Pararhizobium sp. A13: one gene and its partner. The protein of the gene in region 2 interacts with the protein of the main gene of each other region in a pairwise test. Links are inferred from orthologs where the notes say so. Each region holds a gene or a part of one and is shown on either strand. Other genes may lie near its edges. The genes, in order: WI754_RS04310 and sfsA.

Region 1 (3,323 bases), 2.1 Mb from region 2 along the record:
CCCAGTCACCGGTTTCCAGGCCTTCGACGCGGGCATTGCCATAGCCTTCGTCCTTCAGGTCGGTCATCAGGTGATCGGCGATCGCCATGACATGCCTGCTCGATCGCCCGGAGACCACGACCATGTAGTCTCCCAGCGCCGATTTTCCGGCAATGTTGATGGTGACAATATCTTCTGCTTTCGAGTCCTCGAGACTGTTGAGGACCAGGTGAAGAGCACGGGCAGCGGCTTCGTCGCTGCGATCCGGGCTTTGCGGGAAAATGCGGCTGACATTTCCCTTCGCGTGTACTGTTGTCAGGGTCTTTCCTTTCCAGTTGAACAGAACAGGCACCACGATTCGATTGTCGGTCGAACCGCCACGCTAAATGTAGGCACCAATGCCTTAACGTTTCAAGACATGAGAAGTAAATGACGGTTAATCATTGTTCATGATTTCGCCCGAAGCGCTGTCGAACTGAGCGGCGAGCGCGGTCCGTGAATGAAGGTCCAGGCCGGAGCCTTGCGCCAGGCGAGGCTTGCGGCATGGGCTTCGTCGACACGTGCATAGTCGAAAGTCCTCGCCATCTTCGAGGAAAGATAGGAGAGCGTAGCACCTGGGCGGTCGATGACGGCGATGGGATAAGTGCGCGCGATTTTCTGCCAGTCCTGCCAGAGATGGAAGTTTTTCAGGTTGTCGGCGCCCATGATCCAGACGAAACGGATGTCGCGGTTTCGTTCGCGGATCTTCTCCAGCGTCCGTGCCGTGTAGGTTTGCCCAAGCGACTGCTCGAACGCGGTCACCTTGATGTGCGGATCGAAGGCGATCGCTTCGCTGAGCCTTATGCGCTCTGCAAGCGGTGCGAGATGGTTGCGGTTCTTCAAGGGATTGCCGGGCGTCACCATCCACCAGAGCTGATCGAGGCCAAGGCGGCGGAGCGCGATATCGGCGACCAGTACATGGCCGTCATGCGGCGGATTGAAGGAGCCGCCGAACAGGCCGACCGTCATGCCGCGCTCCACATGCGGCATTTTCAGATAGAATCGATCGACGCCGTCCGGATGCCCTTGATGCACTTAAGTCCGCACCTGACCGGTGCCGCGCACCCTGTATTTGAACGAGGTCAGCTGTTCGACGCCGACGGGGCCGCGCGCATGCATCTTGCCGGTGGCGATGCCGATCTCGCCGCCCATGCCGAACTCGCCACCATCGGCAAATTGGGTCGAGGCATTGTGCAGCAGGATGGCGGAATCGACTTCAGCGAAGAAGCGTTCGACGACGGCCGGATCCTCGGCAATCACCGCTTCCGTATGGGACGACGACCAGGTGGCGATGTGGTCGATGGCGCCATCGATGCCATCGACGAGCGTCACCGAGATGATCGAGTCGAGATATTCCGTCGCCCAATCCTCTTCCGTCGCCGCAATCAGCCCCGGCACGATAGCGCGAATGTCGTCGCTGGCGCGCACTTCGCAACCGGCATCACGAAGCACGGCAATGAGGGGTGCGACGAATTTATCTTTCGCCTTTCGGTCGATCAGCAGCGTCTCGGCCGAGCCGCAAATGCCGGTGCGGCGCATCTTGGCGTTGACGACGATCTTCATCGCCATTTCCAGATCGGCCGAAGCATCGACATAGACATGGCACAGGCCTTCGAGATGGGCGAAGACGGGAACGCGCGCTTCGTTCTGGACGCGAGCCACAAGGCTCTTGCCGCCGCGCGGAACGATGACGTCGATCGTGCCGCCAAGACCCGTCAGCATGGCGCCAACGGCGGAGCGGTCGGCGACCGGGACCATCTGGATCGCATGCTCTGGAAGGTTGGCATCCTTCAGCCCCTGTACCAGGCAGGCATGGATAGCCTGCGATGAATGCAGGCTGTCGGACCCACCGCGCAGGATCACGGCATTGCCCGCCTTGAGGCAAAGCGCGCCGGCATCCGCCGTCACATTGGGGCGGCTTTCATAGATGACGCCGATGACGCCGAGCGGCGTGCGGACCCGCTCGATATGCAGGCCGTTCGGTCGATCCCATTCGGCGATGATATCGCCGACAGGGTCCGGAAGCTCGGCAATGGCGCGGATGGCGTTGGCCATATCGAGCACGCGGCTTTCGGACAGCGTCAGGCGGTCGAGGAACGAGGCGGCAACACCGGTTTCGCGGGCATGTTCCAGGTCGAGCGCATTGGCGGCAAGGATGTCGTCCTTGCGGGCAACAATATTGCTTGCCATGCTGACGAGGGCCGCGTGCTTGCGTTCGGCGGAAGCGGTGGCGAGCGGGCGGCTGGCGGCGCGGGCCTGCCTGCCGATCACGGCCATGAGTTCCTGGATTTCCTTTTTCCTCACGTCGTCAAGCATGCGCGTCGCTCCTCACCGCATCCGTTCCCCGCTTTGCCGGTGCCGTCATCACCATGTCGTCGCGATGCACCATCGCGGCGCGGCCTGCGTATCCCAGAATAACGGCGATTTCCGCCGATTTCTTGCCGGCGATCTGCCGCGCTTCGTCGGCGTCGTAGCCGGCCAGCCCGCGGGCAATCTCGCGGCCTTCGGCGCCGATGATGGCGATCGTATCGCCGCGGCTGAAGGAGCCGGTCACCTGGCGGACGCCGGCGGGAAGCAGGCTTTTGCCCGAGCGAAGCGCCGCTTCGGCGCCGGCGTCGATGGCAAGGGTACCAGCCGGCAGCAACTGCCCGGCAATCCAGGTCTTTCGCGCCGTGACCGGAGATCCGGAGGGCGCGAACCAGGAGGAACGGGCACCGGCGCCGATCGCCGACAGCGGATGATCGGCCTTGCCGGAGGCGATGATCATGGCGCAACCGGCACCGGTCGCGATCTTGCCGGCATCGATCTTGGTGCGCATGCCGCCGCGCGACAGCTCGGATGCCGCACCGCCCGCCATCGCCTCGATCTCCGGGGTGATTTCCGCGATGGTTTCGAGGAAACGGGCATTGGGATCGAGATGCGGCGGAGCCGTATAGAGCCCGTCGATGTCGGAGAGAAGGACGAGCAGATCAGCACCGGTCATGGTGGCGACGCGGGCGGCCAGCCGATCGTTGTCGCCATAGCGGATTTCGGTGGTGGCGACCGTGTCGTTCTCGTTGATGATCGGCACGGCTCCCATCTTGAGAAGCTGGCTGATCGTCGCGCGGGCGTTGAGATAGCGGCGGCGCTCTTCGGTGTCGCCCAGCGTCAAGAGGATCTGGCCGGCGACGATCTCGTCGGTCGACAGGCTTTCCGACCAGGCGCGGGCGAGCGCGATCTGGCCGACCGCCGCGGCCGCCTGGCTTTCCTCGAGCTTCAGCACACCAGGGGCGAGATCGAGTACCGAACGGCCGAGCGCAATGGCA
Region 2 (3,111 bases):
TGACCAGGAGGCGAGAACCTGCTTGCCCTTGAGTTCGCTTTTCAGCGTCCGGTGAGCGACAGTCGAAATGAGTTTCAGATCAAAAGCCACGGCCTCGCCAATTCCCTTCACTTCCTGCAGCAAGGCCGGGGAGGCGCCGAAGACACCGGCAAGCGTCCCGAACCGGTCGAGCAGCGCCTTGGCGATGGGCTTGGTGTCGCGGCGTGGGATCAGGCGGAAGAGCAGCAGTTCCAGAATTTCGTAGTCCGTAAGCGCGGTGTCGCCATGGTCTCAGTAGCGGGTCCTCAGCCGATCGCGGTGGCCATGATGGTGCGCGTCGTCCTGGGCGGTTGCTAGGCCGAGGCCCGAGCGCTTGGCTGGCTGTTCCGCGAAAAAGCCCCTTTCGTCAGCCGGTTGCGAAGTGTCGCCGTCGGGAGAGAAAGGGGGCTTTGTCATCGCGAACCCTATGCTGGCAGGCCCGGCCGGTCGAGGCCGGCCGGCGACAGGGTGAAAATCTCGCAGCCGTCGGCCGTGACACCGACCGCATGCTCATATTGGGCGGAGAGGGATCGGTCGCGGGTGACGGCGGTCCAGCCGTCGGCCAGGACCTTCACGTGCGGGCGGCCGAGATTGATCATCGGCTCAATGGTGAAAATCATGCCCTCGCGCATTTCCGGGCCTTCATTTGCCCGACCGTAGTGCAGGATGTTCGGGGCGTCATGAAACAGCCGGCCGACACCGTGGCCGCAGAAGTCGCGCACCACCGAGCAGCGCTCCGCCTCGGCGAAGGTCTGGATGGCCTCGCCGATGGCACCGGTGCGCGCGCCGGGCTTCACCGCGGCAATGCCGCGCATCAAGCATTCGTGGGTGACTTCGAGCAGGCGCTCGGCCGCACGCTTGATCTCGCCGACCGGATACATGCGGCTGGAATCCCCGTGCCAGCCATCGATGATGTAGGTCACGTCGATATTGACGATATCGCCTTCGCGTAGCGGCTTTTCATTGGGAATGCCGTGACAGACGACATGGTTGATCGAGGTGCAGGAGGATTTTGTGTAGCCGCGATAATTCAGCGTGGCGGGCAGCGCGTTGTGATCCATGCCGAATTCGAACACGAAGCGGTCAATCTCGTCGGTCGTCACGCCCGGTTTGACGCGGCTCGCCAGTTCATCAAGGCAGCGGGCGGTTATCTGGCAGGCGCGCTTGATGGCGGCGAAATCCTCGGGCGTGTAGAGGCGGATGACGCCGGTATTCTTGTAGGGCGCAGACGCTGCCTCGATATAGGTGACCATTACGATACTTTCAGTTGTCTTCCTGTTGTCATAGATCAGCAAAGGCGGGTTCGTCCATCATGATCAGACCGTCCGGCACAATTTGCTGCGGCGAAACCCGGCATTTGACGGCAAACGCCTCGACGCCGCGCCGTCCCGCCCGCAGGAATGCTTGGGCATAGAGCGGGTCAAGGTCATTGCAGATCCTGAAGATCGCGCAATCATCCCGCTGGATGAGGTAGATCATGATGCCGCGATGACCCGCCTCGACCATGTCGCCGAGTTCCTCGAGATGCTTCGCGCCACGTGCCGTCGGGCTATCCGGGAACTCGGCAAGGCCTGAAGCGCGGCTGAAATGCACGTTCTTGACTTCGACATAGGCGCGGCCGCGCTCGGGGTCGGTCAAAAGCATGTCGATGCGGGAGTTCCGACCGTATTTCTGCTCGCGCTGCAGGGTCGAATAGAGATGCAGATCGCCGATCTGGCCGGCTCGGATCGCTTCTTCCGCCAGCCGGTTTGGCAGCCCGGTATTGATGCCGACAACGGTGCCGCCCACTTCCACCATCTCCAGCATATGACGATATTTTCGCGTCGCGCTGTCGTGTTCCGATAGCCAGATGCGCGATCCGGGCGAGGTCAGGCCACGCATCGAGCCGGTATTGGGGCAGGAGCCGGTGATCGCACGGCCGTCCTCCAGAACCGCGTCGAAGAGGAAGCGCTTGTAGCGTTGGACAAGGACGGCAGGCACCAGCGGCCGGTCGAAAATCATGGAGCCGGATGTCCGTTCTGGGTCAAGCGCGGGCGCGGACGTAGGAGCCGGGTGCCTCTTCCAGCGAGTTCAGCGTTCCCCCTGTCTTGCGGGCGGCAACCCGCTCGCTGTCGAGCGTTTCGATCCAGGCCTGCCAATGCGGCCACCACGAGCCGGGCGTCTCCTTGGCCGTCGCTACCCAGTCGTCGAAATCGCCCTTGGCGGGACCACCGGTCCAGAACTGGTACTTGCCCTTGTCCGGCGGATTGACGACACCGGCGATGTGCCCTGATCCGGACATGACATAGGTCACGTCACCGCCGAAGAACTGGCTGCCGACGAATACCGATTTTGCCGGCGCGATATGATCTTCCTTGGTAGCGAGATTGTAGATCGGGATTTTCACGTCACTGAGCGAGATCTTTTTCCCGGCCAGAACCATCTTGCCCTTGCTCAGGTTGTTTTCGAGATAGCAGTTGCGCAGGTAGAAAGAGTGGTTCGCCGCCGGCATGCGTGTCGAATCGGAGTTCCAGTAGAGCAGGTCGAAGGCTGAAGGTTCCTGGCCTTTCAGGTAGTTGTTGACGAAATAGGGCCAGATGAGATCCGACGCACGCAGCATGTTGAAAGCCATGGCCATCTTCGACCCGTCGAGATAGCCGTTTTCTTTCATCCGCTGCTCGATCTGCGCGATCTGCTCCTCATCGGCAAAAACCTTGAGATCGCCCGCATGGGTGAAATCGACCTGCGTCGTGAACAGCGTGGCCGACTTGATGCGCGTATCGCCTTCCTTCGCGTGCAAAGCAAGCGTTGCAGCGAGCAGGGTGCCGCCAACGCAATACCCGATCGCGTTGACATCCTCTTCTCCGGTTGCCTGACGAATCGTGTCGAGCGCAAAGCCGATGCCCTCGCGGGCATAGGATTCCCAATCCTTGTTGGCATGGCGCTCGTCCGGATTGACCCAGGAGATCACAAAGACGGTATGTCCCTGATCCACCGCCCATTTGATAAAGGACTTCTGCGGATTGAGGTCGAGAACATAGAATTTGTTGATCCAGGGTGGGCAGATCAGCAGCGGGCGCTTCAGCACCGTCTCTGTGGAGGCATCGTATTGCA

What was found.
Region 1: the proteins of sfsA (region 2) and WI754_RS04310 interact in binary tests that used the Escherichia coli proteins (3 or more experiments, as listed by UniProt). The link is inferred for Pararhizobium sp. A13 from one-to-one orthologs.

What each region holds. Positions count from the first base shown.
Region 1 is NZ_CP149510.1:904,367-907,689, reverse strand. Bases 195-3,193 are described here. They hold WI754_RS04310 (glutamate-5-semialdehyde dehydrogenase), read right to left. Parts: upstream 2,335-3,193; coding sequence 1,054-2,334; downstream 195-1,053. Other genes in these bases: proB (glutamate 5-kinase), read right to left, coding at 2,327-3,193; WI754_RS04315 (nicotinate-nucleotide adenylyltransferase), read right to left, coding at 427-1,008; rsfS (ribosome silencing factor), read right to left, coding at 195-322. Also shown: more of rsfS, read right to left, coding at 1-194; more of proB, read right to left, coding at 3,194-3,323. UniProt on the Escherichia coli protein: Catalyzes the NADPH-dependent reduction of L-glutamate 5-phosphate into L-glutamate 5-semialdehyde and phosphate. The product spontaneously undergoes cyclization to form 1-pyrroline-5-carboxylate.
Region 2 is NZ_CP149510.1:3,041,144-3,044,254, forward strand. Bases 160-2,946 are described here. They hold sfsA (DNA/RNA nuclease SfsA), read right to left. Parts: upstream 2,020-2,946; coding sequence 1,300-2,019; downstream 160-1,299. Other genes in these bases: map (type I methionyl aminopeptidase), read right to left, coding at 444-1,271; phaC (poly(3-hydroxyalkanoate) polymerase subunit PhaC), read right to left, coding at 2,042-2,946. Outside these bases: more of phaC, read right to left, coding at 2,947-3,111. UniProt on the Escherichia coli protein: Binds to DNA non-specifically. Could be a regulatory factor involved in maltose metabolism.